Regions from separate parts of the Lactococcus protaetiae genome, predicted to be linked through region 1. Evidence: predicted binding sites of a transcription regulator. Region 1 holds the regulator's gene; each other region holds the start of a gene.
The links. Region 1 encodes Rex, which represses fermentation and respiration genes when NADH is low (regulators of the CRP and FNR family bind a similar motif). Its sites were predicted from a motif close to TTGTGAANTANTTCACAA; they were not measured.
Positions count from the first base shown of each region.

Region 2: the regulator Rex is predicted to act here: its motif matches at 2,642-2,659, upstream of FLP15_RS09790 (formate/nitrite transporter family protein).
Region 3: the regulator Rex is predicted to act here: its motif matches at 2,615-2,632, upstream of trhO (oxygen-dependent tRNA uridine(34) hydroxylase TrhO).

Region 1 is NZ_CP041356.1:1,729,910-1,741,230, forward strand. It holds gene FLP15_RS08370 (SpaH/EbpB family LPXTG-anchored major pilin) at 522-1,814, shown strand; gene FLP15_RS08375 (SpaH/EbpB family LPXTG-anchored major pilin) at 1,843-2,463, shown strand; gene FLP15_RS08380 (SpaA isopeptide-forming pilin-related protein) at 2,489-5,872, shown strand; gene FLP15_RS08385 (pilin N-terminal domain-containing protein) at 5,856-6,551, shown strand; gene FLP15_RS08390 (sortase family protein) at 6,782-8,554, shown strand; gene FLP15_RS08395 (helix-turn-helix domain-containing protein) at 8,605-9,111, shown strand; gene FLP15_RS08400 (redox-sensing transcriptional repressor Rex) at 9,304-9,951, opposite strand; gene FLP15_RS08405 (DUF4097 family beta strand repeat-containing protein) at 10,190-11,065, opposite strand; gene FLP15_RS08410 (DUF1700 domain-containing protein) at 11,065-11,321, opposite strand, start outside.
Region 2 is NZ_CP041356.1:2,046,500-2,057,820, forward strand. It holds gene FLP15_RS09775 (metallophosphoesterase) at 1-377, shown strand, start outside; gene FLP15_RS09780 (hypothetical protein) at 775-1,023, shown strand; gene ntdP (nucleoside tri-diphosphate phosphatase) at 1,138-1,668, shown strand; gene FLP15_RS09790 (formate/nitrite transporter family protein) at 1,814-2,602, opposite strand; gene FLP15_RS09795 (ABC transporter permease) at 2,834-4,369, opposite strand; gene FLP15_RS09800 (ABC transporter ATP-binding protein) at 4,476-5,354, opposite strand; gene FLP15_RS09805 (TetR/AcrR family transcriptional regulator) at 5,540-6,097, shown strand; gene whiA (DNA-binding protein WhiA) at 6,415-7,341, opposite strand; gene FLP15_RS09815 (gluconeogenesis factor YvcK family protein) at 7,595-8,575, opposite strand; gene rapZ (RNase adapter RapZ) at 8,572-9,459, opposite strand; partial or broken gene FLP15_RS09825 (RsmF rRNA methyltransferase first C-terminal domain-containing protein) at 9,603-10,930, opposite strand; gene cls (cardiolipin synthase) at 11,036-11,321, opposite strand, start outside.
Region 3 is NZ_CP041356.1:1,851,728-1,863,048, forward strand. It holds gene topA (type I DNA topoisomerase) at 1-1,419, opposite strand, end outside; gene dprA (DNA-processing protein DprA) at 1,577-2,419, opposite strand; gene trhO (oxygen-dependent tRNA uridine(34) hydroxylase TrhO) at 2,719-3,672, shown strand; gene alsS (acetolactate synthase AlsS) at 3,781-5,445, opposite strand; gene FLP15_RS08895 (tetratricopeptide repeat protein) at 5,602-6,852, opposite strand; gene FLP15_RS08900 (AI-2E family transporter) at 7,369-8,541, opposite strand; gene FLP15_RS08905 (class I SAM-dependent methyltransferase) at 8,873-9,493, opposite strand; partial or broken gene FLP15_RS08910 (NAD(P)/FAD-dependent oxidoreductase) at 9,683-11,283, opposite strand.

The DNA of each region.
Region 1 (11,321 bases):
GAAAGTTATTTAATGTACGAAAAATAATAAAAAAATCTAATTAATTAGATTTTTATCTTAAATATTTATACGAAAAGCCATAATTTTTCTGAAAGAAAATATAAAAACATAAGATAAAAACAGTAATGCTTATTACTACCTTACAAATACATTATATAATAATTTATAAATATGTCAACAGTTTTGCAAAAGATATATAAGAAATCAATAATTAAAATTGTGAAAAAATTAGAATTCAAAGATTCGGAATTTATGACGATTATTTATTTTCAAATGGTTTTTAAGACTAACTCTATTATACTATAGAGTTTTTGCTTTCAGAAAAATTATGGTTTTCTTGAAAGAGCGATTAAAAAAGAAGAAGAAAGACAAATGTCTACTACACAAGGAATAGAAAGGAGAAATAGGCAGAGAAATAAAAAATATACAAAATGAGTGAAAAAAATATTTCACAAAAACAATTCATTGCTAAAATCAAATTTTGATTAAATTTTGATTAATTATTTATTGGAGAAAATTAAATGAAAAAAACACTTAAGCAAGCAATTTTTTCAAGAATGATGGCTAGTTCCACAATTCTTATTCTTGCGAGCGGAGCTGCAGTACCAGCATTTCAGGCATATGCTACGACGGATAGTGCTTCAAATCTTTCCACTAATCCTGTCGCAGATTCTACAAGCGACCGTTCATTGACTATTACCAAATATCAAATTACGGAAGCTAACCAATCTGGCACTAATGGAGATGGGACTGGCGGTACAGTAAATCTTCCATTACTTCAAGGAGTTGAGTTTAAAATTCAACGTGTTTTGCCAGTAAAAGACGGTGCACAATTAGTTAATCCTGCGCTTCAACATGAAGGAACAGACTACACGATTGATTCTAACTTTACAGCACAGACAGGGACAACAGGTTCAGACGGTAAAGTCAAATTTGATTTAGGAACAGGCACTGACAATGATGGAGTCTATCTTGTGACAGAGGTTGATGATTCAGGAGCTATTGATCCTACAACAGGAAAACCTGTTACAGTTGTGAGTCCAGCTGCACCTTTCTTTGCTTATATTCCACAAACAAATCGTGGAACACAGTCAGGGCTTATTTATGATGTACAAGCTCAACCCAAAAACCAAATTATTGACGATATTCATCCCGTCAAAAATGTTGGAACAGAGGATGGCAAAACAGATTCATTAGTAGCAGGAAATAACTTTAATTGGTATCTCAAAACAGATATTCCTGCAGGTCTTTATTCGACAGCAACGAAAGATACTTCTTTGCAAGTACGAGATAAAGCTGGGAATGCTGTTTACTACGCGGATGGTACTCCTGTAACGGTTGCAATCAAAGCTGGAGATCCACTTTACTATTCAGCATCGGATGCTTTTGCAGCGGCAGGTGGTGTGCCTATTTACTCAAATGGTTCAAGCACAGCTCTTAAAGCAGCTGATTTAGCTCCTTCAAGCCTATATACGATTACTGACCAAATGTCCAATCAACTCACGGTCAACTCACAAAAAATGCAATATCAGGATGCCTCTGGAGCATGGGTGGATTTAGATTCTAGCGACTATACTTATACCGCCACAGGTAAAACAACCCTTACATTCGAATTAACAGAATCAGGACTTGCCAAAGTAGCAGCTTCAAAAACAGCAGGTGGTACACCTCAAATTCGTGCGGTTGTTAACACTAAGGTTGATGCAAATTGGGATGGGGTTATTGAAAATAACTTCACAGCAACTTATCAAACTCCTACAGAAGCAGCAACTCCAACAACACCACCAGTTAATCCCCCAGTAACACCCCAGTAACACCCCAGTAACACCCCCAGTTCCACCTATTGACGTTACTCCACCACCAGGAGAAACACCTAAATATTTTGATGGCGGTTTTGATATTGTAAAAGAAGATGCTTCCACTAAAACTGAACTTGCTGGCGCTGAATTTATGATTGCCACGAGTGAAGATAATGCAAATGCAGGAAAATATCTTGCATCTGATGGTAATTCTTATACAACAGCAGATACATTACCAAGTGGTGTAAGTTTCTTGACCTCTACATCTGATGGTAACGGACATGCAACTTTTGATGGACTACCTTTGGCATTTAATGACGGTAATGGTAATGGTATTCTTGACTGGACAGACAGCAATAGCAATGGAATCATTGACCCAGGAGAACTTTCAGACGGAGACACCGTTCAATCTGATTACTGGGTTGTTGAAACAAAAGCTCCAGCAGGATATGAACTTTTAAAAACTCCACAAAAAGTAACAGTTAATGACACAACATCGAATGATTCAACAATAGAATTAACAGTAGCAGACCAAAAATCAACAGATTTGCCATTTACAGGTGGAGCAGGACAAGTATTACTCGTAACCCTTGCACTTGGTTCAATTGGTATTGGTACAGCAATCATTGTAGCGCGTAAAAAACGTCAATCAAAGGAAGTATAATTTTTAGAGAAAGGAGACAGCAGAAGTGAAGAAAAAAGTAGGTACTTTTGTAGGAATGTTGATACTTCTTTTTACAGCACTGTTTCCAGCCGCTAATGTATTTGCTGTAGGAACATTGAACGTAGATGTTAATGTCTCGAATATGATGAGTTCCACATTATCTGGACAAGATGCCTTGTATCGTATGGATTTCAAAGTAACAGGGATTAATACGACGTATAATAATGCTAAATTAACAGTCAGTGTTCCAACAGGGTTTAGTTTAGATACTGCCAATATGCCTTTAAATAGTATTGCGATTAATGGAATAACACCTGTTTATGATACTACAGCTAATACTTTAACCTATAATTTAGGGACAGTTAGTTCTGGATTAGATTATTCTCTAGTCCTGAAAGTAGCAACGACTAATGGCTCTACTCCGAATGGAACGACACTAACATTAGCTGCTAAGTTTACTGCAGATAATTTTGATGGAAATGCAGCCGACAATGCATCGGTGACAGTCAATGCATCTAATACAATTAGTACATCTAAAACAGCGGCTTCAATTACAGATTCAAGTGGCAAAACTATCTCACGTCCTCCTGCAACGAATGATATCATCAATTGGCAAATTAAAGTTGCAGATATTAATAAAACAACGGGTTTATTGTATCTTAAAGAAGGATCTAATATTGTAGTGGTAGATACTCTTCCAGATGGATTGTCTTATGTTAGTGATGATTCTGGTGGTGTATATAATGCTTCAAATAATACAGTTACTTGGACTTTTGGAGCACCAACTATGGCTCAACAACAAGCAGCAACAGGAGATTTATATAATAAGACAATCAATGTAAAAACGACGATAACCAGCACAACTAATTTTTCAAAATTGACTAATAGTGTGAAAGCAACTGCGACAGACTTGAATGGAAACCCTGTGACAAATACTTCATCAGCATCGGTTAGTATGGGTTTAAGTGATCCTTCTGCTCCAGAATTACCTTCAGGAAATATTTGGGTATTGCAACATGGTGCAAATGCGGCGGCTGGTTTTTATCAATCACAGTGGACTCAAGGCTCAAATCCAGATCCAACGCTTTATAATGACCAAACTTGGGCGACAGCCTTTAATATTCGAGATAATGCAGCTAATAGTCAAACCAAAGATATGACTTCATATGTGGCTTACTATTCAATCGACCCACATTTGAATTTAAGTTCTTTGTATGTTCCAAGTTATGTCTTAGCTTATGATGCGGCTAACAACCCGAGCACGGCTATGGTTGGTGCGCAACATCCTAATATGGATATTTATATTACAGTAAATGGGACAGAATATAAAGCAGTCACTAATGCGACAGACCTAACAACTTATCAGATGAGTGCAATCTTTACTCAATTGGGATTACCTCAAGATAGTCATGTTTCTAATGTGAGATATAATTACACCTATGCTCCCGCAGGAATGTATGCGAGTAATATGGCGTTAAATTTCACGATACAAAGTGGTTATGTGGGGAAAGTCACGAATACTGTGGTTTATAAAATATCTGGTTATAATGCAGCGGGTCAACCAGTAACCATTGATACTACATCTAATTCTACAAACCCTAGTAACGTTGTTGGAGCAAGAACAGCAGAAATAGTTGCTCGTCCAGTACCGAGTCCTCCAGTTGCAACTTCCAAGATTAGTTTTGACACAAATAATAATGGAGTTGTAAATTTGGGAGCTAATCGTGTGACAGGTAACTTTGGAAATATCAACACATCAACCTCAAATATGAACGGTCCATTTACAGCAGTGGTTATCTTACCTAAGGGTGTAACAGTTAATACAGTAAATCCCAGCTATCAGCTAAGGAGTGCGATTGGTAACTCATGGGATAGCGCAACGACAGATGGAAATAATGCTAATGGTACTGTTAAGATACTTTCTACAAATTATAATGGTACAGGGCAGGAACAAGTTTTAATTAGTTGGACAAGTGATAGTATTTTACAACCAGGCCAAGCTCTATGGTACGGTTTTAATGTAAACATCGACAGTACAGCTTCCTCCCCTATCCAACTCTATACTTTTGGGGCATCAAGTGATACAAACCTCACAGTTCCTACTGCTCCAAGTAAAATAACGGATTCGTTCTTGTTGACAGATAACGGTTCAGATGATATTGCAAAAACAGCAGATATCAATAACAATGGTAGCAGTACAGATAAGTTGGTTAAATCAGGCAATCAATATACGGTATTGAGTAACTATGGTTTAAATGTTCAAAAGCAAGTACAGGGGAATTTGGATTCAGGATACTCTACCTTTGGTCATGTTTCACCTGGTGGGACAATTGATTATAAAATAGCCTTGACTACACGTAATCCAAATCAGACACTTACTAACTTTGTCTTTGTAGATGTACTTCCATCTGTGGGAGATTTAGGGATTACGGACAATACTGCTAGAGGTTCTCAATTTACTCCTATTTTGACGGGACCTATTAGTTTACCTAGTTCTTGGAATAGTCATGTTACAGTTTATTATTCTACAGCTAAAAATCCCTCTCGTTCAGATTTAACAGCTAATGTGGCTTATCCTAATACAACGACTCAATTGACAGACCCGAGTGGAGTTCAGACCGCCAATTGGCAAAGTGCTAGTCAAGTAACGGATTGGTCTCAAATTCATAGCTATATGATTAAACAAAACGCTGGAGATACGTGGAGTAATATTTCTAATTTGATTTATACTTTCACGATGCAAGCTCCAACGGTAGCTCAACTTATCTCAGCAGGAGAAACAAGCGCCCTTGCAACTAATGTTTCAGGAGACCCTACAAGTAATCCAACAAATCGGGCAGCTTGGAATTCCTTTGCTTATCAGGAAAATACTTCCCAAGTTATTGAACCAATCAAAGTTGGGGTTGCAATGGAAAACTATACAGGTGATGTATACTTGCTTAAATTTGAAACAGGTACAACTGTGGATACGGATAGTGATGGAAAACCAGATATTGACTCTAATTATCATTTGACTAAGGGAAATCCTTTGTCTGGTGCAGTCTTTGATTTGGTTGATGCGAGCGGGAAAACAGTAGGAACTGCAACAACAGACCAATACGGTCAAATTCATTTTAGTAATGTTTGGTATGGAGATTATACTCTTGTAGAAACAAAAGCTCCTGCAGGGTATGAACTGTTGAAAAAACCAATTCCTGTCACGGTTTCATCGTCAAATAATGGTGTTACAGTAGCATTTGCAGGTGATAGTCCACAAACTGTTCTTCCTAGCACAGGAGGTGATGGATCAAACCAAGTGCCACTAATTGTAGCAAGTAGTTTAGGACTTGTAGGACTAATTACACTAGGTGCAGGATACCTCATCCAAAACAAGAGAAAGAAAGGAGAGGAAAATGATGTTATTGAATAAAATAAAAATTTCAACTGCTTTTAAAATACTTTTGTTCATTTCATTTCTCTTTTTCAGTTTTGTTTCTAAAAACTTGACCTTTGCAGATACATCAACTCCTGATACTTCGTTGACAATTGTGAAATATAAACTTTCTGAATCGCAGCTTCAAAATTCTAATTTACCGAAGCATCCAACAGGGTCGATTTTGGGAGCTAATGAAGCTAAAGACTCATCGGGAAATGATTTAACAATAATGTCAGGGGTTCAGTATAAGATTGATGAGGTCATACCAAGTAATGATGAGAATGTACCGTTTGAAATTGCTCCTAACAATCATTCTCAAGTGATTACTACAGATGGTGAGGGACAAGCAACGATTACGCTTCCAGCAGGAATATATAGAGTAACAGAACTTCAAGGAGCGGGGATTCAGAATCCCGCGGCACCTGTTATCGTTCAACTTCCAATGACTTTACAAAACGGTCAGATTTTGAATCACGTTTATCTCTATCCAAAATCTAGTGTCATATCTCCTCAAAAAGAAACAACATCTTCAAGAGCTAAGGAAATAAGTAACATTCCGCAAACTTCTGGAAGTGAAAGTTCTTTATATCCTATTTATATCGCTTTATTCATAGTGATTTGTGCAGGATTATATGGTCTGTTTATCATCAAGTCTAAGCACTATACTAAATAATGATAAAAAGGAGGAAGAGTAGAGCAGGTGTCATGATTAATTTGAAAAATTTGCATGCTCTGATGATAATACTCTTACTATTTCTTTCTCCTTTTTATCTATCTTTTTTAACAAGTTTTTATTGTTAGATTCTATATTAATGATTATCACAGGAAGAAATTCTTCTTGTGGTAATGAATGGAATAATATCAGTAATTATTTTATTCATTACCACAAGAAAAGGGGAAACGATGAGAAAGAAAAAAATTCCAGTATTGCTAGTTGCCGCAATTATCTTTATTTTTGTTGGTATTGGTGCATTAGTGTACCCTATTGTAGGAGATTATTTTGCAAATCAACAGCGCTCAACAGCTGTTGCTCATTATGATAATCGATTAGAAAAAATTTCTAAATCAGATATTGAACAAAAATTAAAGGATGCTCAGGAATATAATGATAATATTTTTGCTCAACAGCAAGGAGAAGTCGCACCTTATCCTAATATCAAGTATAAAAACACAATTAATGTTGGTGGAGTTATGGCAACGCTAGATATTCCAGCGATTGATATTAAAAATATGCCTGTTTTTCATGGCACGAATGAATTGACTTTGAATGACGGATTGGGGCATTTTCAGCCTTCATCAGTTCCGATTGGAGGAAAAAATACTCGTGCTGTTATTGCAGGACATTCTGGACTACAAAATCAGGTATTGTTCACAAATGTGCGGAATCTTCAGGTAGGAGATATTTTCTACATTAATGTTTTAAAGAAAAAATTGGCTTATCAGATTCAATCTATGGACGAAGTTCTACCTTCTCAGGTAGATAAAGTTAAGATTATTCCTGGTAAAGATATGGTTACTTTGGTTACTTGCACTCCGCCAGGAATCAATACTTATCGTCTTTTGGTAAATGGGGTTCGTATCCCGTATAGTAAAGCTCAAAAAGAAAAAGTAACTCATCGAGATATGTTCAGCTATACTAAGGTGGTTATTGCTTCATTGAGTCTTTGTATTCTTTTATTTATTATTATCTTGATTTTATACCGTATATTAAAAGGTCAATATAATCAAGCGGTTAAAATGATGAATGAAGGGAATCGAGAAACTTCAGAAAAAAGGCTGCGCAGGTTATTTAAAGCAGTCAAAATCCTTTTTATCACGCTAATTATCGTGATGGTTGCAGTTTTAGGATTTACTATTTATGGCTACACACAGATTCAACATCAGAGGCAGATGAATAGTATTGAGGTAGGGAAGACAGAACAGCTCTCAAATTATAATTTAGATAAGATTAATCGTGCTAATTATACAGAGTCAGATGTCACATCTGTTGGGATTGGAAATTATGCTGAGGCTAAGATAAATTTTAATCAAACAGTCAATGATTGGGGTGTTGGGAAAATAGTAATCCCTAGTCAACAAATTAATCTTCCAATATTGGCTGGGATGAATAATGATAATTTATTGAATGGTGCAGCTACGTATAGTGTTCAGCAGCAGTTGGGAAAGGGAAATTATGTTTTGCTTGCACACAATATTCCTAATAACAAAGGAGAGTCAAGTCCAGTTCTTTTGGGAAAAATCAATAAGTTAAAAAAGGGAGATGTGATTTATGCCTCAGATTTCAAAAATGTTTATGTTTATAAAGTTACGACAAATCAGGTCGTTAAGGAAACTGAGACACAATATATTGAACAGCCACAAGATAGGAGAAGTGGGGCAATGATTACTCTTATTCGTTGTGAAGGTGGAATGGGAACTCAATTTCGTCGTGTTGTACAGGGAGATTTGGTGAAAAAAGAGTCATTAAATCAACTAGATAACGAACGTTTAAAGGATTTGGGGATGAGCAGAACGGCATCTAAGTTATCTAGCGAAATATATACTGGCTCTAGTTATTCGTCAATTACTGTTTTAGGGATGAGGATTGCAGCGGCTATTATTAATAATCCGATGCAAACTCTTATTCCTATTGTGTTACTTTTGATGGTTCCTATTCTTTTTTTAAATTTACTTTGAGTTTTGCGCTAGAGAAGAAGTGATAGGAGTGATAAAGGAGTCAGAGATTTATGGGCAATCTTGAAAAACAAAAAGAAATCAATGAACGAATAAAAGCGATTAAGAAAGTCATTCAGCGTTATAGAATCCCAATTTTAAGGCTTTCAGAAAAAATAGATTATCCGGGAACGATAGTGGCTGATGTTTTGTTTTTTAGAAAAAAAGCTGGGGATGATTTTTTGGAAAAGGTTGAAAAAGGATTGGAGGGGATTATTAGAGAAAACAGAAACTTGAATGTGATGACGAAGCAACATGATAGAGAAGAAAAAACTAAGGATTCATTTGAAAATTTAGGTTTTTTAGATTCAAAAGTTCCAGTAAAGTTTGGTGTAAAAATAAGGCGTATTCGCTATACGTTGAAATATTCAAAGGAGGAATTTGGTGAAAAACTTTCTCCAAGTTTATCAGTTCGTATTATCGATGAAATGGAAAATAACCAATTTGTTCCATCGCTAAGTTACCTTATCCAAATTGCAGATATGGGAAATGTGACATTAGACTGGCTTTTAAGAGATTAATGGCTTAAAGGAAGTATTTTAGGAGAGAGTGTGTGAATTCTGTCAGCACTTTTAAGTTAAAAAATAGTTCAATTATGAAAATTATGGAATTTAGACATCTCTGTAATTAGATTTATGTCTATGTTTTTTAATTGGTTTAACAAAAAAAGAATCACTTTATTGGCGATTCTTTTTATTACGGCTTGTCTATTTTTATTTATTGTCATTCATGAAGAAAAGCAATGTTTGAAGCTCTTTAGTGAGATCAATAGATTGAACAACAACATCTGATGGGACACGAAGGCGAATAGGCGCGAAATTTAGAATTCCTTTGATACCAGCTTTAATCAAAATATCAACGACTTCCTGAGCGTCTTCTTTTCTAACAGAAAGAATAGCAGTTTTAATATCTGATTTTTTTACATTTTTCTCTAAATCAGAAATATTAAAGATTGGGATACCATCGTCTGTCTGTGTACCCACTAATGGATTTCCAGAAATGTCATAGGCTTGAGTAATTCTCATTTTATTGCGTTCTTGGAAGTGGTAGTGAAGCAATGCTCGCCCGAGATTTCCCACCCCAATCAGTGCCAAATGTGTTTCTTGGTCTTGACCAAGTAATTCGCCGAAAAAGTCGCGTAATGCTTGTGTTTCATAACCATAACCACGGCGCCCAAGTTCACCGAAAAGAGAGAAGTCTCGACGGATTGTTGCAGCATCTACACCAATTTTTTCAGAAATCAATTGCGAATTGGTCCGTGTGATATTTTCCTCAACCAGATTTTTAAATAAACGATAATACTGAGGAAGACGTTTTGCGGTTGCTTTTGGTAAAGTTTTATTTAATTTAGTGTCAGTCATTTTTTTCTCCGTATAAAATGTGTATTTTAGCACATTTCATCTTAAATTTTTATTTCAAGAGTTAAATCTGTTTCTTTTGTGATAATTTTACCAAAAGTTTGTGAAATTATCAACCAAAAATAACGGAAGTGAATTATGACCGTTATTGTCAGCGCTGACAATGTGTTGTCAGACGAATAAATAATATAAATGAAGCATAAAAAAACTGTCAGCATACTGACAGTTTTTCTGTAATTAATTAGTGATTCAAATTAACCTGACTATCACTGACAGAAATTTTAAGGGCTTGATTCAAATTACCATCAGTAAAGGGAAAGCTTTGGCGCTGATGACTCACATGGAGTGCGCTATCTTGTCCATCAATCATCAGACCAGCTACCTTAGGATAATTTAATGTGAGTCGGCTATCATTAAGTGTCCACGTGCCAGATTTTTTGACAGTAAGTGCGCTTGTATCAAAAGCAGAATCATTGGCACTGACATTAAAGAGATTGGTCTGTAAGTTGGTCAGCATGAGGTGCGAGTCTGTCCCTTTAGAAATAAGGGTTGAAAATTGACTGTCTGAAATCTCAAGATGACTATCTGAGAAGTTAAGTACTGCCGGAGAAGCTACGGATAAATGACGAGCAGTCAACCTGGTATCACGAAACTGACCTGAAAAATTTTTCAAAGAAAAATGTTCTAGTGTTATTGTTGTATCAGAAAGTTGTAATTGTAAAGATTTAATCTGATTTTTGTCAGGAAGTGTGATGATTAACGACTCTTTTTGAGCAGAAGCAAAAGATAAAGTTGGACCTTTAAAACCAGTTGATTTTGTCTGAATGATTGCATTTTTTCCTTGAGAAGTAATCATTGTATTACGGTCAAGTAGGCGTGACTCAACTTTAAACTCAGAACCTTCTTTAAACGATACATTGACATCTGACGCATTAATTTTAAGATTTTCTACAGAGGAATTGAGAGTTTGATGAGCGACAATCATCTTGCTAAGTTGTGGATGACCATTTTTCCAGATGATACTTCTATGCGCTCCCATCCCGAATCCGATGAGTCCGAGTGCGCAACCTAAAACCAAAAGCACAGCACCAGCTATCATAAGATTTTTAAATTTCATCAAATTGCTCCCCTCACCTTAATATTCGATTTTTTTGTTAATTTGTAACCGATCCATTTGATAAATTTCATAAATAAATTAAACAAAATATGGGTAAATTCGAGTGTTAACGGAGTAAAAATAAATCCAAGACCGATAGCAACAAAAGCAATCCCTGTGAAGAAGATGAAAGTTATCAAACTCTGTGCGAGAATTCCAAAAGCAGAAATCAGAGTAAAAAATCCACTAAAAATCAGAGCAATTACTGTAATATAGC
Region 2 (11,321 bases), 320 kb from region 1:
TTCCTCATCAGCATTTTATTATCAACACACGTTATGAAAAATTTGCCAGATTCAATGCTTATCTGGGTTCACAGCATTTTCATGAGATTTTTTTGAAATTTCCTAAAGTGTCTGATGTCATCTTTGGACATATTCATCATCGAATGATGGTTGTCAGTACTGACAAAATCAATTATCATGCACGTCCGCTTGGGTATACTTATGAATGGGAAATGGTCAGTCAATTTTTGGAGCTTTACCCACAGTACAAAATTCCTGAAATTTGGCATTTGCGTAAGCGTTATCAGGAAATTAAAGATTTACCTGAATGGAAAGAATTTCGTAAGCAACATCTTGCTGACGAATTTTTGTCAGCACTGACCATATTTGATTTTTGATTGAAGTGATTATTTCATTGGTGGACCCACCAATGATAGGGCACAACCTCACATCAAAGATATGAGGTCCTTCGTTATCCATTCGCTCTATCTCCGCTTCGCTACACTGTCGATTTCACTAAGCCACTAAAGTGGCAAGTTCAAATCGCAATCAACTAAAGTCGCAGGGCGAAGCAGAGCTTGCTATTTCGCCTTATCACTTTGCCTTTTGCTCTTACTGCTTTAGGCAGGACAGCGTAGACCGTTCGTAGAACGGCGTGCGGAGCACGTAGCGAGTTGCGACAGCGCAGTGAAACGGAGATAGAGCGAATGAACAGCGTATCCCAAAGGGCAGAGATCGCACGCACTTGCTAGGTTAAATGCTTGACAATTTTATTCAAAAATTTATAATAGCAGAATGAAATACTTTATTGGTGGTTTAACTTGGCGCCTTATTGCCTTTTGTCTTGCAACGTATGTTCTTTTGCATCCTACTTTGATTGCTTTTCTTTATGCAAATAATCCTCATTTCGATGTTCAGCGCGGTGGAAAATTAGGAGTTTTTATCACTTTTTTACTTGTCGCTACTTATTTTGGGCGTGATATTATCCTCATGATTCATGATAAATTTTTGGAAAGTCGTAAAAATTCTTCTGATAAGCAGTGATGTCAGGTTTTACAAGCGGAAGATTTTTCTGTGACATTCTGAACTTACAATTTTCTCAAAAATATGATAAAATAATAAACGAGAACTTTGAATTGAGAAAGTTGGTACAGCTCCTTGAAAATACCAAAAGAAGGCGACTTTATCACGATTCAAAGCTATAAACATGATGGGAGCCTGCATCGCACTTGGCGCGATACAATGGTTCTGAAAACAAATGAAAATTCAATTATTGGGGTGAATGACCACACGCTCGTGACCGAGAGCGACGACCGCCGTTGGGTGACACGTGAGCCTGCGATTGTTTATTTCCACAAAAAGTTTTGGTTTAACATCATTGCTATGATTCGTGAGGAAGGCGTCAGCTACTACTGCAATCTAGCGAGTCCCTTCGTCCTTGATAACGAAGCGCTGAAATACATTGATTACGACCTTGATGTGAAAGTCTTCAAAGACGGTGAAAAAAAGCTGCTTGACGTTGAAGAATATGAACGTCACCGTCGTCAAATGCGCTATCCAAAGGAAATTGATTATGTTTTAAAAGAAAATGTGAAAATTCTTGTTGACTGGATTAACAATGAAAAAGGACCATTTTCTAAGGAATATGTTGAGATTTGGTATGATCGTTATCATCAGTTAAAAAAATAACTCTGTCAGTACTGACAGAGTTATTTTTATCAAAACAAGTGTATGCTAACATCTCCTTAGGCGATGAAGCAACACTATGTTTTGAATTTCATCCAACATAAATTCAACAAGAGTGTTTGCTCTCGTTGGATAAGTCTTGACTTCATTAACTTTTTTGTTCTATCTGCTCTCTTGCTTGCCTGCGATAACCTAAAGTATAAAAGCCTGCAACAAAAATTGCTCCTCCGATAATATTACCAGCATAAACAAAGATAAAATTACGACCAAAATCAAGCCAAGTCGCCCCATGTTCAAAAATAGCTGCTGGAATAACAAACGCATTTGCTACGCTATGCTGAAAACCAATTGCGACAAAAGCCATAATCGGAAACCAAACTGCCAAAAGTTTTCCTGCTGCATCTTTTGCACCATAGCACATCCACATTGCAATGCCGACAAACCAATTACAACCTATGCCAGAGAGGATTTCTTGATACCAGCTTGCACCAATTTTTCCTTGTGCCAGACTAAAAAGTTCTTCGCGAAAAACTCCGCTACTTGTCAATCCAACCAAGTGTCCGAAAACGAAAGCAACAAAAATTGCCCCAAGTACATTAAAAATTGTGATGACCACCCAATTTTTTATTAAATCAGCAAATTTGACCTTTTTAGCGAAAAATGATGTTGAAACCGCAGTCATATTTGACGTAATCAATTCTCCACCACCCAACAAGATGACAATCAATCCAATGGGGAAAACACTTGCTCCAATTAGGCTTGCAAGGCTACCCAAAGGTTCCGCTACACTCGCCACAGCCCGAATGTAAAGCAAATAACCAAAGGAAATCATTGCTCCACCAATAAAACCAAGCACTGCTTTTTCTAAAAACGGTCGCTTCACTTTTTCCTGTCCGTGGTGAATAGTTGCTGACAGAATTTCTGCCGGATTCATCATGATAAAATTTCTCCTGAAAATATAATTTATAAAAACAACTTGTTTATTCTATCACAAAATTTAGCGAAATGCTTAGAAATACTGTAAAAACGCGATTATACAACGCTTCGTCGCTTATGATACTCCTTCTCTATCCTTACTTTACAAAATCACAAGTGGATAAAAAATCAAAAAGCTGTCAGAGTACTGACAGCTTTTTATTCCATATCTCATTTCAGAATCTTGGTACTACTAACCACCAATCAAATCACGTCTGCGATAACCGACAAAACCAATCACAATCATCAGTACTGACAGAATCAAAATTACTGACACACTGCCCCAATCCATCTTATCAACAGGAAGTTTTGGGATATAATCGTAAATACTCAATTTTTCAATCCATTGAGGTAAATCAAGAATATGTCCAAGATAACTCATAAAGAGTAAGAAACCAAGATAGACCCAAATTGCGCCTGAAGCTCGTGGAATAAAAGCCACAAGTAAACTTAGAAGTGCAACAACAAATACAATTCCGACTATCCAAATCATCCCAGGTTTCATTACATCAGCAAAACTTAAAGCATTTTTATTTCCTAACTGTTCAACATAAATACCAAGCACAGCCAGAAATTGTGCGACAACACTTCCAATAATTGCAGTCAACACATAGGTCAGATAAACTTTCAACCTAGAAATCGGCAAAGCATAAAGTTGTTCTTGACGATTCTTCCGTTCCTCGGCAGTCATCCGAGAGAGTAAAATCACTGCAAAAGCAGATACTAAAATGGACAAAATAGAAAACAAAGTAACCATAAAGTTTCCAGTAATCGCATCTGTCGCTGTTGCATTTCCTATAAAAATCTGCTTAACCAGCTCATTGCCACTGATAAATTGATCCATTTGTCCAAACATTGAGCCATAAACCAAGCCCAAGACAAAGACAGCCAATAGCCAACCAATAATCATCTTTTTTTGCAAGCTTAGCACCAAACCAGGTAAACTGAGCAGCGTTCTTTTAGCATGAGCACGTCCACGTCCTTCAGGCAAATAACCAGCGTTCACATCGCGTTTAATTTCGAGCATATAGGCAAGTGCCAACATCAGTATCGAAAAGATAAGCGTTAGCCCAACACCTAGCCAAGATTCATGACCTGTTGCATAAGGAAATCCAAGATAGCCCCATGAAAGTGGATTGAACCATCCTGCTTGAGGTGCACCTACATCTGTTCCCATTCGTATCACATAAAGAAGTCCTAGAAGACCAAAAGTTGTTCCTTTAGCTCCACCAGCATCTGGAAAAATCTGAGCAAAGAACAGTGCAACCATTCCCCACATTAATCCTTGTGCTGAAGTGCTACTCGCAAACAACAAATTACTAGAAAGATTATTCAAACCGTCAACATTTTGCGCTTGAATAGAGAATGCGAGCAAAAGTGCCATCACAATGTGCAACAACACAAGCTCAATCACAACTGCTGTTGTATTTGATAATTTACCAATAGAAAATGAGCGAAAAAGCTCTGCTATCCCATCATCTTCTTCCTTACGCGTTCGATTAACCACATAGATAATTGAGATAATGGCAAAAGTAATCGCCGTAATCAAAGTCATCGTTTGTCCAAAGATAGGTCCTAAAGTGTACGCACTTGGATTTTTAATTGGTGTTGCACCGAAAAGTCCCAACATCGCTGGATTTTTTACAAACATGGTATACATTGTTGCTGCTGTTGCTGGGCTTGAAGCAACTTCCATCTTGCCTGCACCAGATGCTGCAAATGCTAACATCCCTAGCACCCAAAATATTAATTTTAGCCAATCACGTTTTAGGAGTGATTTGAACAGCGCCCCGTTTTATAAAGCGGTTTATTCATTATTTTCATCTCCCAACTTTTTATTCATAGTGACGCATAAATAAATCTTCAAGCGTTGGTGGCATAGATTCAAGTTTTTTCACACCATATTGTGTAATCGTTGATAATATTTCATCTACTTTATCACTATCAGCTTGGAAGCTTGCTTTTGTGCCATCAATTTTTAAGTCATGAACAGAGCTAAGGGTTTCAAGACCTGTCGGAACTTGCCCTGTTTCAATCTTATATTGATAACGCGTTAAATGTCGCAAATCCTCAAGACTACCAGTTTCTACGATTTCACCTTTACGGATGACTGCAACACGGTCTGCCAGCTTTTCAACTTCAGACAAGATATGACTTGATAAAAGAATCGCTTTCCCTGCAGCTTTAAGCCTTCCAACTTCTTCCTGAAAAATCGCCTCCATCAATGGGTCAAGTCCAGAAGTTGGTTCGTCAAAAATATATAGTTCAGCATCGCTTGATAGCGCTGCAATAAGTGCAATCTTTTGTCGATTTCCTTTAGAATAAGACCGAGCTTTTTTCTTTGGGTCTAACTCGAATTTTTTAATTAATTCATCTCGTTTAGCCGCATTTCCTTTACCATGAAGCTTCAAAAAAAGATCAATAATCTCTCCTCCTGATAGATTGGGCCAGAGATAAACATCACCTGGAACATAGGCAATTTGCTTATGAATCTCAATGGCATCTGTCCAGACATCTTTTCCAAATATTTTGGCTGAGCCACCATTTGCACGGATAATACCAAGCAAAGTCCTAATCGTTGTTGATTTACCAGCACCGTTAGGTCCGATGTAGCCGAGCACCTCTCCAGCATTGACATCAAAACTTACATCTTTGAGCGCTTGAAACTTACCAAAGTTTTTTTGAAGCCCTTTTACTTCGACTACTTTTACCATAATTAAGTCCTCCATAAGGATAATTTCATTGTTTATAAAGTAATTTATGAACTAAACTTAACTTTATAGTTCATATTGTACTCTTTTCCTTGAATTAGTTCAACAAAAAAGCTATAATTTTTTATAGAAAATAGATTTGTCAGTACTGACAGTTTTTTGTCAGTAAGATTGGAAAGGTTTTCCTCATGAATCAAACAGAAAAAAAGAAAAAAGCCATTTTAGACACGACTTTTACATTGTTGAATGAAAAAGAAATTAAAGAAATCACTGTTGATGAAATTGCTCAAAAAGCAGTAGTGTCAAAGGTTACATTATTTAAGTATTATAAAAATAAAAATCATTTAATGAACATTGTCATTATGCACGCCTTTGAAAATATGGCAGCACAAGTTGAAGAAATCATTCAAAGCGATCTGAACTTTGAAGAAACTTATGAGGGAATCACCCAAATGAAGCTAAAACAGCTTGAGCATTATTCTCCGATATTTTCTCAAAATTTGATGACACAATACTCTGAAAGTCCTGATTTTTTCGATACCGATGCTGTCACGGTGCAGATGAAAATTTATGATAAACTTTTTCAAAAAGGACAGGATGAAGGTAAAATTTCAAAAGACTTCACCAAAGATGACTTCCTATTTCTTGTCAATATCTTCATCTCAGGAATGAAAGGTTTATCCGCAGATTACCTATTTCAAAAAACTGGGATACTTACCCGCTTTTTCATTAATGGACTAAAATAGTTCTCCATTAATAAAACTTGATAAATCAAAATAAAAAAATGGGATTTTCCCATTTTTTTATATCTGTCAGTACTGACAAAAACCAATCAGTATGCTGACAGTCTCAATTTTATCAAAGCAAGTGCGTGGCGCAGCGAAGATAGCGACTAGAGAAAATGGACAAATGTTTTATGAAACTCCTACTGATACTGTTTAATTTCTAAATGTTCCATTTAGAAATTAAAGTTTGCGTTACACGCAAACCACTTCTTGCGCGAGCGCAAGGCAGTATCTTTGCAGTTCATCGCATTGTTATACATATATCATAGACGCAGCATTTAGCCCGTATAAACACCTGAGTTTTTAAGTTCTTTTGCAACTTCAACAAGTTTGCGTAGACGATGATTGACCCCCGATTTTCCAAGTGGTGGATCTAAAAGTTCTCCCAACTCTTTAAGCGTAGCTTCTGGATTTTCAAGACGTAATTTAGCAACTACGGTAAGTTGCGTGGGAAGTTGTTCAAGTTCTTTTTTTTCGTTTAAAAAATGAATGGCTTCAATCACTTCTTGGCTTGCTGCAACTGACTTAGCAATATTTGCATTTTCAAAATTAGACTGACGATTCGCAAGACCTCGCATTTCTCGAATCATCTTAGCATCCTCAAATTTAAGGCGTGCCTGCATTGCTCCGATTAATGTTAAAAAATCCATGATTTCTTCTGCTTTAGAAAGGTATAAAATCCAGCGATTTTTTCGTTCAATGACTCTAGCATTTAGCTCAAATTTTCTAAAAATCTCCTGCAGGTCTTCTGCGTGTTCTTGATAAACATTAGCAATAGAGAGTTGGTATTCGCCTTTTTCTGGATTATGAAGACTTCCAGAAGATAAAAAAGCTCCTCGTAGATAATCACGGCTCATCAGATTATCATTTTTTACAAAATCAGGAACACCATTATCCAGCATCAACGCATCTGCAAGACTCAATTCATCAAGAAGCTCCGTAGCACCATCTTCAATAAATACAGTATAAACTCTATTTTTTGACAAGGTTGTTTTTTGGTGGACACGAATTTCTGCACGAATTTCATAAAGTTCAAGCAACATTTGATAGATATATTTGGCAGTCCCCGCATTTTCAGTTGCAATAGATAAGGTCAAACCACCAGAAATACCAACCGAACCATTCATTCGGACAAGAGCTAAAAGGGTGCCAGTCGTTGCAAGATTACGGGTTAACTCTTTTTTGACATCACTTGTAAAACTCATTTTTTAACTCTTTTCATTCATTTTTGTTATTGGAGCTGTGAAATCAACTCGCTTTACCTTTGATGCCGAGCATGAACAGCCTGCCTCTCCACTTTGCTACACCATCTATTGCAGAGGAAGCAATCGCAGCTTATATCAGCGTAGTTCGACAAAAAAGCAGAGTAGAGTTGTCCTCATTGTCACTGACAGAAGTTTTTGAAAGCATTATCAATTCTGTCAGCACGCTGACAGAAAAAATTCTACTTACAGTTCATCAATCTTTTATCTGTTGCTGAGAAATAGCAATAATCTCTTGCGCTACCGCTTCACCATCATGAAACGCTCCACCATCACGAAGCTCCAAAAAATTATTTGATACAATATTAACTTTTTCAGCTTTGAGTGCTTCAAAATCATGTTCAACCTGAACAAGATACTCATCAAATTTATTAGTATTCATATACTCTTCTGGTACTTTTTCAATATTTACAAGTACAGTATCAATGACATTTGTTCCTAAATGTTCATGCAACACGCGCACATGGTCTGCATCAGTAAAATACTCCGTTTCACCACGTTGTGTCATAATATTGCATACATAAATGATTTTTGCTTTCGTTTTCCAAAGCGCTTCACAGATTTCGGGAATTACAATATTTGGCAAGATAGACGTAAAAAGTGAACCAGGTCCCAGTACGATTGTATCTGCTTCCATGATAGACTTTACAACATTTCTTGAAGCAACAGGTGTATTCCCCGTTGCCGTTTCAGTTAGATAAACATGGTCAATCAATCCTTTATGACCGGCAATATGACTCTCACCAGCCACTTCATAACCATCCTTAAAAACAGCGTGCAAAGTCAGTGCAGCATCTGATGAGGGGTAGATTTTACCATCAACATGAAAAAATTTCGCTAATGATTGAATGGCTCGATAAGTTGAGCCTTGCATTTCAGAAATAGCAGCAATAATCAAATTTCCCAACGGATGTCCAGCAAGCTCCCCATCTGCCTCATCAAAGCGATATTGTAAAATATCGGCATAAAATTTTGGCATATCAGACATTGCAATCAAAACATTTCGTAAATCGCCCGGTGGTGCAATACTTACAGCCGAGCGAATTCGTCCAGATGAGCCTCCATCATCTGCCACTGTCACAATCGCTGTTAAATCAACTTTTTCTTTTCTCAATGCTCTCAGAACGACAGGAATACCAGTGCCGCCTCCAATTACAACTATTTTGGGCTTACTCATGAACGATTTACCGTTTCCTTCCTACGGTCTTTGTCACGATGGCTTGTATTCAAATGCCAATGTTCTTGAAGGGTTTTTGATACCCGCTCTGCAAAAGCTACAGAGCGATGTTGACCGCCCGTACATCCAAATGCAATTGTTAGAACAGATTTTCCTTCTTTTTGGTAAGCAGGCAAGATTGGAACTAACATTTTCATAAGATTTTGATAAAATTCCTCAGATTGCGGATGGTTCATGACATAGTCATAAACCTCTTCATCCGTTCCATTTTTATCACGAAGTGTTGGAATATAATGAGGATTAGGTAAGAAGCGAACATCAAAAACCAAATCTGCATCTAATGGAAGACCATATTTAAAGCCAAAAGACATCACTTCAATCCGAAAAGTTGAAGCAACACTCATTGAAAATTGTTGCAAAATTTTAGAACGCAAATTACGAGGGGTCAATTCACTCGTATCAATAACCACTTCCGCTAAATTTTTCAAATCACTCAAAATTTCGCGTTCTTTGGTAATTCCATCCAAAGTTCTACCGTCAATAGCCAGCGGATGACTCCGTCTGGTTTCTTTGTAGCGCGAAACAAGTTCTGAATCATTTGCATCCAAAAACAATAGTTTAAAATTAATTTGTGAATTGTCTGAAAGCTCTGTCACGATACTATATAAATGGTCAAAAAAGCTTCTCGAACGCATATCAACAACCATTGCAACTTTGTCAATTTTATTGTCAGGCATATTCAATAATTCAACAAATTTCTCAATCAAGGTCGGCGGCATATTATCAACTGTAAAATATCCCATGTCCTCAAACGACTGGATTGCCACAGTTTTACCAGCTCCTGACATCCCTGTAATGATAACAACATTAAGTTCTTTACTCATTTGTTAGGTTCCTCTCATTTTTGTCTTTGAAATGACTATCCCTCATCTTGAAAAACATCATCTCTCTTTTTTACTCACTGACAGATTTCTGTCAGTACTGACAACATTCTATTCATTCACTTATGACTCAATATCATTCAAGTCTAATATGAAAAACGCAAACCCTTTGGAAAATAATTTTTAACGACACCATTAACAAATTTGGCAAAACCCAAACCATTTCCGTTAATAACAAGCTGCACCCATCCGTTACTGATCGTTTCATTAATCGCTAGAGTCTCTCCAGCAACATATTTTCTAAATTGTTCTTCATTAATTTCTAATGTTCGCACCACTTCTTCTGGTCTCAACGCCAAACCTAGAGCAAAAGAAGGTTCAAAACGATTTTTCTTAAAAACTCCCAAATGCAAACCATTACGAGCAATCTTTAACTTAGATAAATCAGGCAAAGCCTCTGGTAAAAAATATAAATTATCACCAAAAACCTGTAAAATACCCGCTGACAAAAAATCTGTCAGTAAGCTTTTCTTATAAAACTCATCCATAATTTCTTTTGTTCATTGGTCAGTTTAGATTTACCAACTTTAACTTTTTTGTCAGTAACTTTATCACGTCTGTCATTAAATTTAGCAATAAATTGTCCTTCTCCTAGAAAATGATGAGGCCAACAACGCACAACCTCTGGCATATCAATTCCCTCTGATTGTCCATTTATTTTCGGAATATTCGTCAGTGTCATGGTAGGATAATTTTCTAATACCCATCTCACAATATCCTCATTTTCTTCCTCAGACCATGTGCACGTTGAGTAAATTAATGCCCCACCAGGAGCTAGCATTTGCATGGCTTCCCCAACGATTTCGCGCTGTAAATTCGCACATTTCTGAGGATAATCACTAGACCAATACTGTATTGCATCAGAATCTTTACGAAACATTCCTTCACCAGAACACGGAGCATCTAGTATAATAGCATCAAAATATTGCGTAAAAACCTTAGCTAGTCTCTTGGGACTTTCATTAAGAACAACTACATTTCTAGCACCAAATCTTTCAATATTTTCCACCAAAATTTTACTTCGTTTATGAGAAATCTCATTTGAAACTAATAATCCTTCATTTCCCAAAAAACTAAGTAAATGGGTGGATTTACCTCCCGGTGCTGCACACAAATCAAGCACTTTCATCCCTGGCTGAATCCCAGCACTTTCAACAACCACCTGTGCCGCAGGTTCTTGAGAATAGACGAGACCGCATACGTGTTCAACTGACTTACCAGAGACTTTCCCATAATATCCAAAAGAACTTTCAGAAATAGCTTCATAGTCTCTACTTTCAATACTACTCAAGTTTTTTAAAGGGTTTATCCGAAAGCCACTCACTGCTTCTCTATCAAAACTTTTTAAAAACGCTTCAAAGTCATTTCCAAGAATATTCTTATATTTATCTAAAAATTCTACAGGTAAATCCATTTTAACCTCATTGAAATCATTATTTTCTCATAAAATATCTATGTCTGATTCAATACATTCATTGACATACAAATCACTAACTACTGTAGAGCCAGTCTGGTATAACTACAGCATTGGGGAAATAAGCCGTGCCAATCCTTCTTTAAATCGAATCCAATTTGAACGTTGTTCATAAAGCTCAAGCGTCAATCCTTGACTCAACTGCAAGTCTTTCATAAAATCACTTCTCAATTTTTGGGCAATATCATAATCATATATTACCACATTTGCCTCAAAACAAAGTTGAAGACTCCGATAATCCAAATTCGCTGAACCAACTGAAGCGTACTCTCCATCAATAATTAACGTCTTAGAATGGACAAAACCATTTTCGTAAGTATAGACTTTCGCA
Region 3 (11,321 bases), 120 kb from region 1:
AGGGGGTTGCGTAAAGTGTTGTTCAGGTTTTGTAGAAACTTTCTTAACGGTTTCATTTTCTTCCATTTCAGGAAGCATATTTGACTTATCAGAGTCATTATAAATAGTGAGGTAACCGTCAAATTTCACTTGCGAACCATTAGCGACAAAGGTAACACCGTTTTGTGATAAATTCACTTTCATAGTATCAAAAACGGCGGCGGTCATTTGACTAGCAACAAAACGATTCCAAATAAGTGTATAAAGTTTGAGCTGATCTTTATCTAAATATTTAGCGATGAGTTCTGGTGTATTAAAGACATTTGACGGACGAATTGCCTCATGAGCATCTTGTGCACTTGCAGCGTTTTTAACTTTTGAACCATGCTTACTATATTTTTCGCCGAATTTGTCAGCAATATAATTATGGGCAGCATTCTGAGCCACAGGAGAAATCCGAGTAGAGTCCGTACGCATATAGGTAATCAGCCCTTGATGTCCTTGACTTCCTAGTGTGAGACCTTCATAGAGTTGTTGAGCAACCATCATTGTTTTTCGTGTTCGAAAATTAATTTTATTTGCTGCATCTTGTTGCATAGACGAAGTTGTATAAGGAAGAGGTGCGTTTCTTCTACGTTCTTTTCTCTCTACTTTATCGACATTAAAGTCTGGGCCATCCAAACGTTGCATCACTTCTATGACGTCTTCATTGTTATCAAGCGCACGTTTTTTACCATCAATTCCCCAAAATGATGCTTTAAATTTTTTAGTTCCTTTTTTAAATTCACCATCAATTGTCCAGTATTCTTGAGGAATAAAAGCATTGATTTCATTTTCTCGGTCTACAATAAGTTTTAGTGCAATGGATTGGACACGTCCTGCAGATAACCCTTTTTTAACTTTTTTCCATAAGATTGGACTGATTGAATAACCAACCAGACGGTCAAGTACGCGGCGTGCTTGCTGGGCATCAACAAGATCTACGTCAATTTGGCGTGGTTCTTTGAAAGCATTTTTCACGGCATCTTTTGTAATTTCATTAAAGACGACACGATTTTTTTCCTCAAGTGGTAAGTCAAGAATATGTGCTAAATGCCATGAAATTGCCTCACCTTCACGGTCCGGGTCACTCGCGAGATAAACAGCTTTAGCCGCTTTAGCTTCTTTTTTTAGTGAATTTATTAGAGGAGCTTTCCCTCTGATATTGATATATTGTGGTTCATAGTCGTGTTCAATATCAACAGACATTGAAGACTTTTTGAGGTCACGAATATGTCCCACACTGGCTACAACTTTATAATTGCGACCAAGATATTTTTCAATTGTTTTAGCTTTGGCAGGGGACTCTACAATAACGAGATTTTTCCCTGGGGTAACTTTTTTTCTAGTTACCTTTTTCTTAGATGTAGTTTTTGTTTTATTTTTAATTGCTGTTGGCATATATTTATTCCTAATGAAAATTTGATACTTCCACCATAATAAAGTGTTTTTTTCAATATGTCAAGTTATTTCATTTTCTTATAGGAAAACTCATTATATTTTTTATTTTAAAAAAAGGTGTAATCCTTTGATATATAAATGTTTTAACGTTTTTTTATTAATACGTATACTCTCCTAAAATATCTTGTCCTTTAAAAACTAATTTAGCCCCCTGTTGAATAAGATAATTACAGCCGTCAGAAAAACCATCAGCGATATTTCCAGGTACAGCAAAGACATCCCTTCCCTCTTCCAAAGCTCGCTCACACGTAATTAAGCTACCACTTCTTAATTTTGCTTCAACAACCACGACACCTCTTGATAGACCTGCGATAATACGATTACGTTCGGGAAAATGATATTTGAGAGGTTTTTCTCCAGGTGCATATTCAGAAAGAATAAGCTGTTTTTTTGAGAGATATTCTTGTATTTTTCGGTTCTCAGTAGGGTAAAAAATATCCAATCCTGTTCCTATAACAGCAATAGTTGATGTTTGATTTTTAATAGCAGAAATATGACTTGCAGCATCAATTCCTTTTGCTAATCCACTGACAATCGTGAAACTCTGATTGAGTTCCTTGATTAATTTTTGAACAGCTTTAACACCGTTTGGTGTTGATTCGCGACTTCCGACAAACGCAACTTTAGGTGTTTTAAGTAATTCTATATTTCCCTGATAAAAAATTAAAACAGGAGGATTATAGATTTCTTTTAACCTTTCTGGGTAATTTTCATCAAGAATGGAAAAAGATGAAAATTTCTTGTACTTCTCTCTCAGTTCTTTAACATTCTGATTTTTATAGGATTCAATGAAATTTGAGATAGATTTGATTTGTGCAACTTGCGCCATTTGACGTAAACTCATCTTCATTTCACATTTTCTATAAAATTTTAGTAGTTTATTCACTCCTAAATTGGTCATTCCAGCATTTTTCCAACGAAATAAATCGAAATTTGTTATCATAGTTCCTCCGAATTTTTTATTAACTAATTATAATTAACACCAGTCCTATTGGTTGATATAAACTCCCCACGAATTGTGAAGTGAGACTCGTATATTATTATTTACGAAAAAATACTGATGTTGTCACAATAAAAATTAATAATATGAGAATATTATCTGAAAACGAAGGATAATGCTACTAAATCAAAAACTTTGTTAGCAAAGGCACAAGCATTTTCTTTGCTTTGGATTAAAGAAAAATGGTTAAATTGTATCTGGATTATATTGTAATCAATAAACCCCTAAGGAGAATAATAATGACTCAAGATTATCGAGTACTACTATATTATAAATACGTTCCAATTGAAGATGGTGCAGCTTTTGCTGAACACCATCTATTAGAGTGTAAGAAAATCGGTCTCAAAGGAAGAATTCTTGTTGCTGATGAAGGAATCAATGGGACAGTTTCAGGAACAGTTGAACAAACTGATGCTTATATGAAACTTATGAACGCTGACTCTCGTTTTTCTAAAATGGTATTCAAAATTGACGAAACTGAAGAACATGCCTTTAAGAAAATGCACGTCCGTTATAGACCAGAACTTGTGAATTTAAGCCTTGATGATGATATCAATCCTCTGGACCTGACTGGTGACTATCTTACTCCAAAAGAGTTTCGTGAAGCGATGTTAGATGAAGATACAGTAGTCATTGATGCTAGAAATGATTATGAGTTTGACCTCGGACATTTCCGAGGTGCCATTCGTCCTGAAATTCGTAATTTTCGCGAACTTCCTCAATGGATTCGTGATAATAAAGAACAATTTATGGAAAAACGTATTTTAACTTATTGTACAGGTGGAATTCGATGTGAAAAGTTTTCTGGATGGCTCGTTCGAGAGGGTTTTAAGGATGTAGGGCAACTTCATGGTGGAATTGCTACTTACGGTAAAGACCCTGAAGTTCAAGGAGACTTGTGGGATGGTCAGATGTATGTATTTGACAGTCGTATCGCTGTATCTATCAATCAAAAAGAACATATTATCGTTGGACGTGACTGGTTTGATGGTAGCCCTTGTGAACGTTATATCAATTGTGCCAATCCAGAGTGTAATCGCCGTATTCTTTCATCTGAAGAAAACGAAATAAAATACTTAGGAAGCTGTTCTCATGAGTGTCGTATTCACCCTAATAACCGTTACATCACTTCTCATCACTTATCAGAAGATGAAGTAAACGATGCGCTTGCTTTAATTGAAAAAGTTTCCTGATTGAGATTACCCCTCTTGAATATTCAAGAGGGGTTTAATATAAAAAAGTTCTGGATGAACAGAACTTTTAATTTAGTAGTTTGACATTTTTTATTATTTTTGGATGGATCAATAGAATTCTTCTGGTAGCAATTTTTCAGCTAATTTGCTGTTATCTGAATAGTCAAGTGGAACATCAATTACAACAGGTCCAGTTGTATCAGGAATTGATTTAAGGATTTCAGTCAGTTCTTCTTTTGTATGCGCACGATACCCTTTGGCTCCCATAGATTCTGCATATTTTACATAGTCAACGAAACCAAAATCAACTGCGGCTGAACGTCCATATTTCATTTCTTCTTGGAATTTAACCATGTCATAGTGACCATCATTCCAAATAATTTGAATGATTGGAAGGTTTAAACGAACTGCTGTTTCAAGTTCTTGCCCCGTGAAAAGGAACCCACCATCACCTGAGTGCGAATAAACTTTTTTCCCAGGACGAAGAAGAGCTGCAGTAATAGCCCACGGAAGTGCTACTCCAAGAGTCTGCATCCCATTTGAGAAGAGCAAATGACGTGGTTCATAGGATTTGAAATGACGCGCCATCCAGATATAGAGAGAACCTACATCAACAGTGACAGTTTCGTCATCTTTTACAATCTCTTGAAATGTTGTTACGAGGTCAAGTGGATGCATACGACCTTCAACTGTATTTTCGGTATCAAACTCATGTTGTTCTGCTACTTCATGTAGTCCATCAAGATATTCTTTCGTTCCTTCAGGAATTTGATAGCCACGTACAGCTGGCAAAAGGTTATCAAGTGTTGCTGCAATGTCACCAATGAGTTCACGCTCTGGTTGGTAATAAGTATCAATCTCAGCAATGGCATTATCAATAACAATGATACGGCTATCAATCTCGGCATTCCAGTTACGAGCCTCATACTCAATTGGGTCATAGCCTACTGCAATGACTAAGTCTGAGCGTTTCAAAAGCATATCTCCTGGTTGATTGCGGAAAAGTCCAATCCGACCATAGAATGTATGCTCTAAGTCACGCGAAATGACACCAGCCCCTTGGAAAGTTTCAACAACAGGAATATTTACATGAGTAAGTAAGTTACGTAATGATAAAGCTACTTTTGCATCTGAGGCACCAGCACCAACAAGAATAACAGGTAAAACAGCATTTTTAATTGCTTGTGCAAGGTAATTAATATCATCAATTGAAGCATTTCCCATTTTGGGGTCAGATAATGGTTTAATCGCTTTAAGTGTAACTTCCGAGTCTGTCACATCTTGTGGAATAGACAAGAATGTTGCACCTGGACGACCAGTTTTTGCAATCCGATAGGCATTTGCAATTGTTTCAGAGAGTGTCGTAGGATCAAGAACTTCTGCCGAATACTTAGTGGCAGCTTGCATCATAGCCGCATTATCCATTGATTGATGAGCGCGCTTCAGTCTATCACTACGTTTAACTTGACCGCCAATAGCAAGGATTGCGTCTCCTTCAGATGTAGCAGTCAGTAGCGGAGTAGCAAGGTTTGAAACTCCTGGTCCACTGGTTACAACAGCTACTCCAGGCTCACCTGTAAGACGTCCTACAGCTTGTGCCATAAAAGCTGCTCCTTGTTCGTGACGAGTCACGACAAGTTTTGGTCCTTTTTCATTTTCTAAAAGGTCAAAAACACGGTCAATTTTTGCTCCTGGAATACCAAAAACATATTTTACATTATGATTAATTAGACTATCTACAATTAAATCTGCGCCAAATTTTTTATCAGACATGACTTCTCTCATTCTTTATAAGTTTATATTATAATCATCAAATAATTTCAGACTACTTCATTTCAATTCTATCAGAACTTTTATGCTTTTACAATTAATCGCAATTTAGATAAAACCTGTCAGTACGCTGACAGGTTATTATTATACTGCTTCCTTTTATTCTTGGTATTCAGAAAGTAATATTCTCATTTCTTCATCATCTGGAACTAAATCTAAGTATTGCGCAATGAGTGATTTGGCTTTATCTGCTTGACCGATTTCACGCAAAAATTCGATATAGTCTGACAAAAATTCAGGATTCTCTGACAGGCTCGTCAGCATTAATTCTTCGTATAATTTACTTGCTTCTAGGTCTTTTTCAAGCGCTTTATAACTACTTGCAAAGAGCCATTGAGCAAGTGGATGTTCTTCCTCTAATAGAGATTGTAAATTTATAACGGCTTCGAAATCATCTTCGTTAAAATATAGATTTGCGAGTAAAAAGACCGTTTCATCATGTAATTCAGGAAAGTTTAACGCTTCCATAAGATAATGCTCAGCTGCTTCAGCATTTTTTAATTTAAAGCTTATCTTTGAAGCGAAATGTAAGAGTGGAACAGAATTAGGATTTTTTTGCAACCCTTTTTCTGCCATATTTAACGATTCTTCAAACTGTTGATTTTCTTCCAAAGTTTGAGCATAAGCAAGCTCGTAACTCAAAAAATCAACGTCCATTTTCTCTAATTTTTTAAACGCAGAAATTGCGCGTGATTCGTTATGAATTTCTCCGTATAAAAGTGCAATCTCGTATAGCGTTTCTGCTTTTTTATCAAATTCAAATGATTTTTCTAAGAAAGAAATGGCATTTTCAAAATTACCTAATTGGGCATAAGAATCGCCTATTCTTTGGTAAATTGAAATTTTTGTATCATGTAAAATTTTACGTTCAGAAAGTTTAGCATATTCAGTGATTGCAGCTTGATAGTCTCCTTGAGCATAGTAAGATTCAGCAAGAGCAAAAGTAATCAGCGGGGAATCTGAATATTCACGAGCTTCTTCTAGCTTAGAGATTGCTGTCTCAAAGTCTCCATCAAATTGGTATAAATCAGCAATCTTGACAAGAGCAGCAACATAGTTTTCATCCTGTGAGGGAATTTGATAGAGATAATTTAGAGCCTCGTCTAAGTTACCATTATCCTCAGCGATTTCAGCGAGATTAATCAGATAGTCTGTTGACTCTGGATGATTTTGCATGATTTTATCATAAATTTGCTGACTTTCATCAATGAATCCCATCATCTGTAAATATTCTGCAAGGTCTGAGAGTAGCTCATCATCATCGTTTTTTAGTGCTTTAGCAAGCGAATTTTGCATTCCAATCAAATCGCCTTGGTGTAAAAAATCAATCGTATCTTCTGAATAAGACATTTGAATTCCTTTCTTTTGAAGTGATTACTTCATTGGTGGGGGATTCTTTCGCCCCACCAATGTTAGGATACAACCTCTAGGTGTAACAACTAAGCGACCTGTACGCAGCTAAAGCTGCAACAGTCTGACATCAAAGATATGAGGTCACACCTCCGCTTCGCTGTCGATTTCACTAAGCCACTAAAGTGGCAAGTTCAAATCGCAATCGACTAAAGTCGCAAGGCGAAGTGGTCTTGCGACTTTAGTCGATTGCGCTAAGTAGAACAAAAGCAGAGCTCGTCACTTCGCCTTATCGCTTTGCCTTTTGCTCTTACTGCTTTAGCAGTTAAGCAAAAGGACAGCGGAGCAACGAAGTTGCATAGAGAGTTCGTAGAACGGCGTGCGAAGCATGTAGCGAGTTGCGACTTCGACTAGGCACGTTCGTGCCGTAGCGAGAATCGACAGCGAAGCGGAGATAGTGCGTGCTAAGTTAAATCTGTATTTCTCAAGCTCCAAAAGTGGTTGACTTGAATCATATTAGTCTTCAAACTCTTCTTGACCGACCTCTTCTCTATAAAGCACTGAAATTTCTCGATACCACCAATAAAAATGAACGACAATAACTTTTATTGCTGCGTAAAATGGGATTCCGAGTAAAACACCCCAAACCCCGAAAATTTTCCCTGCTGTAAGCAAGACAAATAAAATCGTAATAGGGTGGACAGCTAGTTGTTTTCCAAGAATAAGTGGTGAAACAAAACGTCCTTCAATTGTTTGCTCAATAACGATAACAATCAATACTTTCACTAACATGAAAGGTCCACCAATGGCTAAACCAACAATGAGCATTGGAATTGCTGCAAGAAATGACCCTAAAAACGGAACTAGATTTAGGAAACCTGCAGTGATAGCAAGTGGAATAGCATAGCGCAAACCTACGATAGGTAGACCAATCATAAACATAATCGCTACAACAATCGCAACCAAAATTTGTCCGCGGACATAATTTGACAATTGACTATTGATTTCGTGTAATACTTTTGAAGTATCTTTACGCCAATTATTAGGTAGAAGGTGAGTGACAAAGTGATTTAAGTTTTTCCCATCTCGAAGGAGATAAAAGAGAACAAATGGGAAAATAATTAAAGAAATCAAAACACTTGTCGTTTTTCCAATGATACTTGTCAGCGAAGTTACAGCTGTTGCAGAAAATGTTTTAGACCAGTCAATAAGCTGATTACCGATAGAATCTGCAAACTGGTCTGCTTGTGGGCGGAACTGTTTGAATCGTGGATTACGAAGTAAATTATTAACTTCATCTTGCGCAATGTTGACATAGTGAGGCACCGAAGAAGCAAATTTTTCTACGCCATCAATAATGTTGGGGATTGCTACAATTAATCCCCAGACAATTAGCGCAATAATAATCACAAAAAGCACGACAATACTTGCTAAACGTGGAATTTTCCGTTTTTCAAAAAAATCAACAATAGGATTGAGAAGATAATAGAATACTGCTGCGAGAACTAAAGGAAGTGAGATAATCGTGATGAAATCTCCAATAGGTCTAAACAGGAATCCAACTTTGTTAAGCAAAAATATATTTAATAGCAGGAGTAAAAAAATAGATAGTCCTGCAACAACTTTATTATTGATAAACCACTTAAAAAACCAAGAGGCTTTGATATTTCTATGTTGTTCTTGTTCCATAATTCTTCCTAAATTTCTCTTTTTCTATACTGGAATAACTGCTCGTTTTATTAGTTGTTCTGCAATTAATCTCCCCTTTTATCAGTCGTTTCGTCGTTTGCTCTTGGCTAAGCAAACGGACAGCGTGGTAGGGCAGTATGTGTTTTTTCAATAGTTTAGATATAGCGTTATTGCTTACAAAAATCACTGATGAACTTTTGAATTGCTGACAGATTTTTGTCAGTATTTTGAAGTGACTACTTCATCGTTGGGGATTCTTTTTCCCCCAACGATATTAGCAGAACGAAAGCACTCACTCACTTGCTAAGTTAAACATAATCGTCCAGTTCTGTCAGTGAATTTTTTCTAATTCATAATATTGAATTTGGAAGAAAATTTTCTTCCTATTGATTTTCCAGCCGTTATTCTCAAAAAGTTTTGCTAATTCTTTTGGAGTATAAACTTTCACATCTCCCTCAGTGGAAAAACGATTCAGTCGCCAATTGTAAATTTTAGTGACAACAGGAATATGAATTTCTGCAATGACGAGACGTCCGTCAGCTGTCAGTAAACGTTTTGCTTCTGACAAAAAGCGCTTAGGGTTTGGAAAATGATGAAAACTTGCCGAACAAATGAGTAAATCAAACGATGTACTTTCAAATGGAATTTCCTCTGCAGTTCCTCGTTTAAAAGTAAATTCTGGATGAAGTTTTGTCGCTACTTTTACCATTTCGGATGAGATATCTAAACCATTTCCTAAAATAGTGTGTTTTTCATTCAACATACCAAGAAGAGTGCCATTCGCACAACCCACATCTAAAATGCGACTTTGCTCAGGAAATTCTAGATTCTTTTTGATAAATTTTTTAAAAAAACGAGCTAAAAAACCATCAAAAGTGTGGTCAAAATTATTCGCAATATGATCATAAAATTGCTCGGATTCACTTTCATAATCATGATGTTTATGTGCCAAAAAATATTCCTCCATTGAGATATGAACTTTATAGATGCAGAGATACGATAGCACAGAGAGCATTCATAGAGCTATGCTGCTAGAATGCAACGTCAATCCGTCATTGGTTTCACAACAGATTAATCGTGCTTATATTAGTTCACATTTAATTTTACGTAGTAAAACTATTAGATGAAAAGTTAAACAGTATTAGATTTCAGGAGGGACAAATTCTGAAATGAGTGCCTCTGCACATTTTAGACCATCAATTGCGGCCGAAACAATGCCACCTGCAAATCCTGCTCCTTCACCAGAAGGATAAATTCCTTTGGTGGACACAGATTGAAAACTTTCTTCATCGCGATTGATACGAACAGGCGAGGAAGAACGTGACTCTACTCCAGTCAACACAGCATCTGATAAAGCAAAGCCGTGTAATTTTTTATCTAAACCGATAATTGCTTCTTTCATTGGAGTAGTGATATATTCTGGAAAAAGTTGCTCCAAATCACTAGGAGTAACTCCTAGTGCGTAACTCGGTTCCACCGTTCCCATAGCCGTTGAAGCTTTACCATCAAGAAAGTCACCAACAAGTTGGGCAGGCGCTTTATAAGAAGAACCTCCCAGTTCAAAAGCTTTCGCTTCTAATTTTCGTTGAAACTCTACACCAGCCAAAGGATGAGTTGTCGGAAAGTCTTCTGGAAAAACCTGAACAAGCAGTCCAGAATTTGCATTTTTTTGATTGCGCGCGTGTTCTGACATTCCATTTGTAACTAATCGACCTGTTTCAGAAGCAGCAGGAACAACGAGACCTCCTGGGCACATACAAAAAGTATAGACCCCGCGACCAGAAGAAGATTTATAAGTGAGGCGGTATTCAGCAGCACCCAGCCTTTTATTTTCGGCAAATTCTTTATATTGTGCTTTATTAATTAGCTTTTGAGGATGTTCAATGCGCACACCAACGGCAAAAGGTTTTGCTGTGATTTGAATTCCTTTGTCATAAAGTTCTGAAAAAGTATCACGCGCCGAATGTCCAATAGCTAATATGGCTTGATGAGCATTAATTACTGTTCCATCAACAAGCTTCACAGCGCTAAGTGCTTGATTTTCAATGATGAACTGCTCAACTTGCGCTTCAAAATGAACTTCTCCTCCAAGAGCAATAATTTGTTCACGGATTTTTTTGACAATATCTCGGAGTAAGTCTGTGCCGACATGAGGATGCGCTTTATATAAAATATCTTCTGGTGCACCAGCAAGGACAAATTCTTCTAGGACTTTACGACCACGTAAATCTCGCACACGGCTGGTTAATTTTCCATCAGAAAAAGTTCCTGCACCCCTTCGCCAAATTGGACATTAGATTTTGGATTTAATTTTCCTTTTTTCCAAAATTCGTCGATGGATTTTACACGTTCATCAACTGCTTCTCCACGTTCTAAAACAATGGGTTTGTAACCATTTTGCGCTAAAAGTAGGGCGGCAAACATCCCAGCAGGTCCAAAGCCAATAACAAGTGGACGATGTTGCATTTTTTTGATGCCATGCTCAGGATTTTTATAATCAAGCTTGGGAGCCAATGAAACATTTTTTAGCTTTTTAGCCAATATTTTGCCCTCATTTTGAGTAGCAACATCAACAGTATAGATAAAATCAATTTCACCATGATGTCTAGCATCAATGGATTCTTTATAAATTCGATAATTTAGGAGTTCATGCTCAGAAATTTTGAGTTTTTTCAAAATGAGCGCTTTAATTTTTGACACAGGCTCATCAATTGAAAGTTTAATTTGTGTAATACGAATCATGAATTACTTTCTAATATAGTCAAGACTTGTTTAGCGGG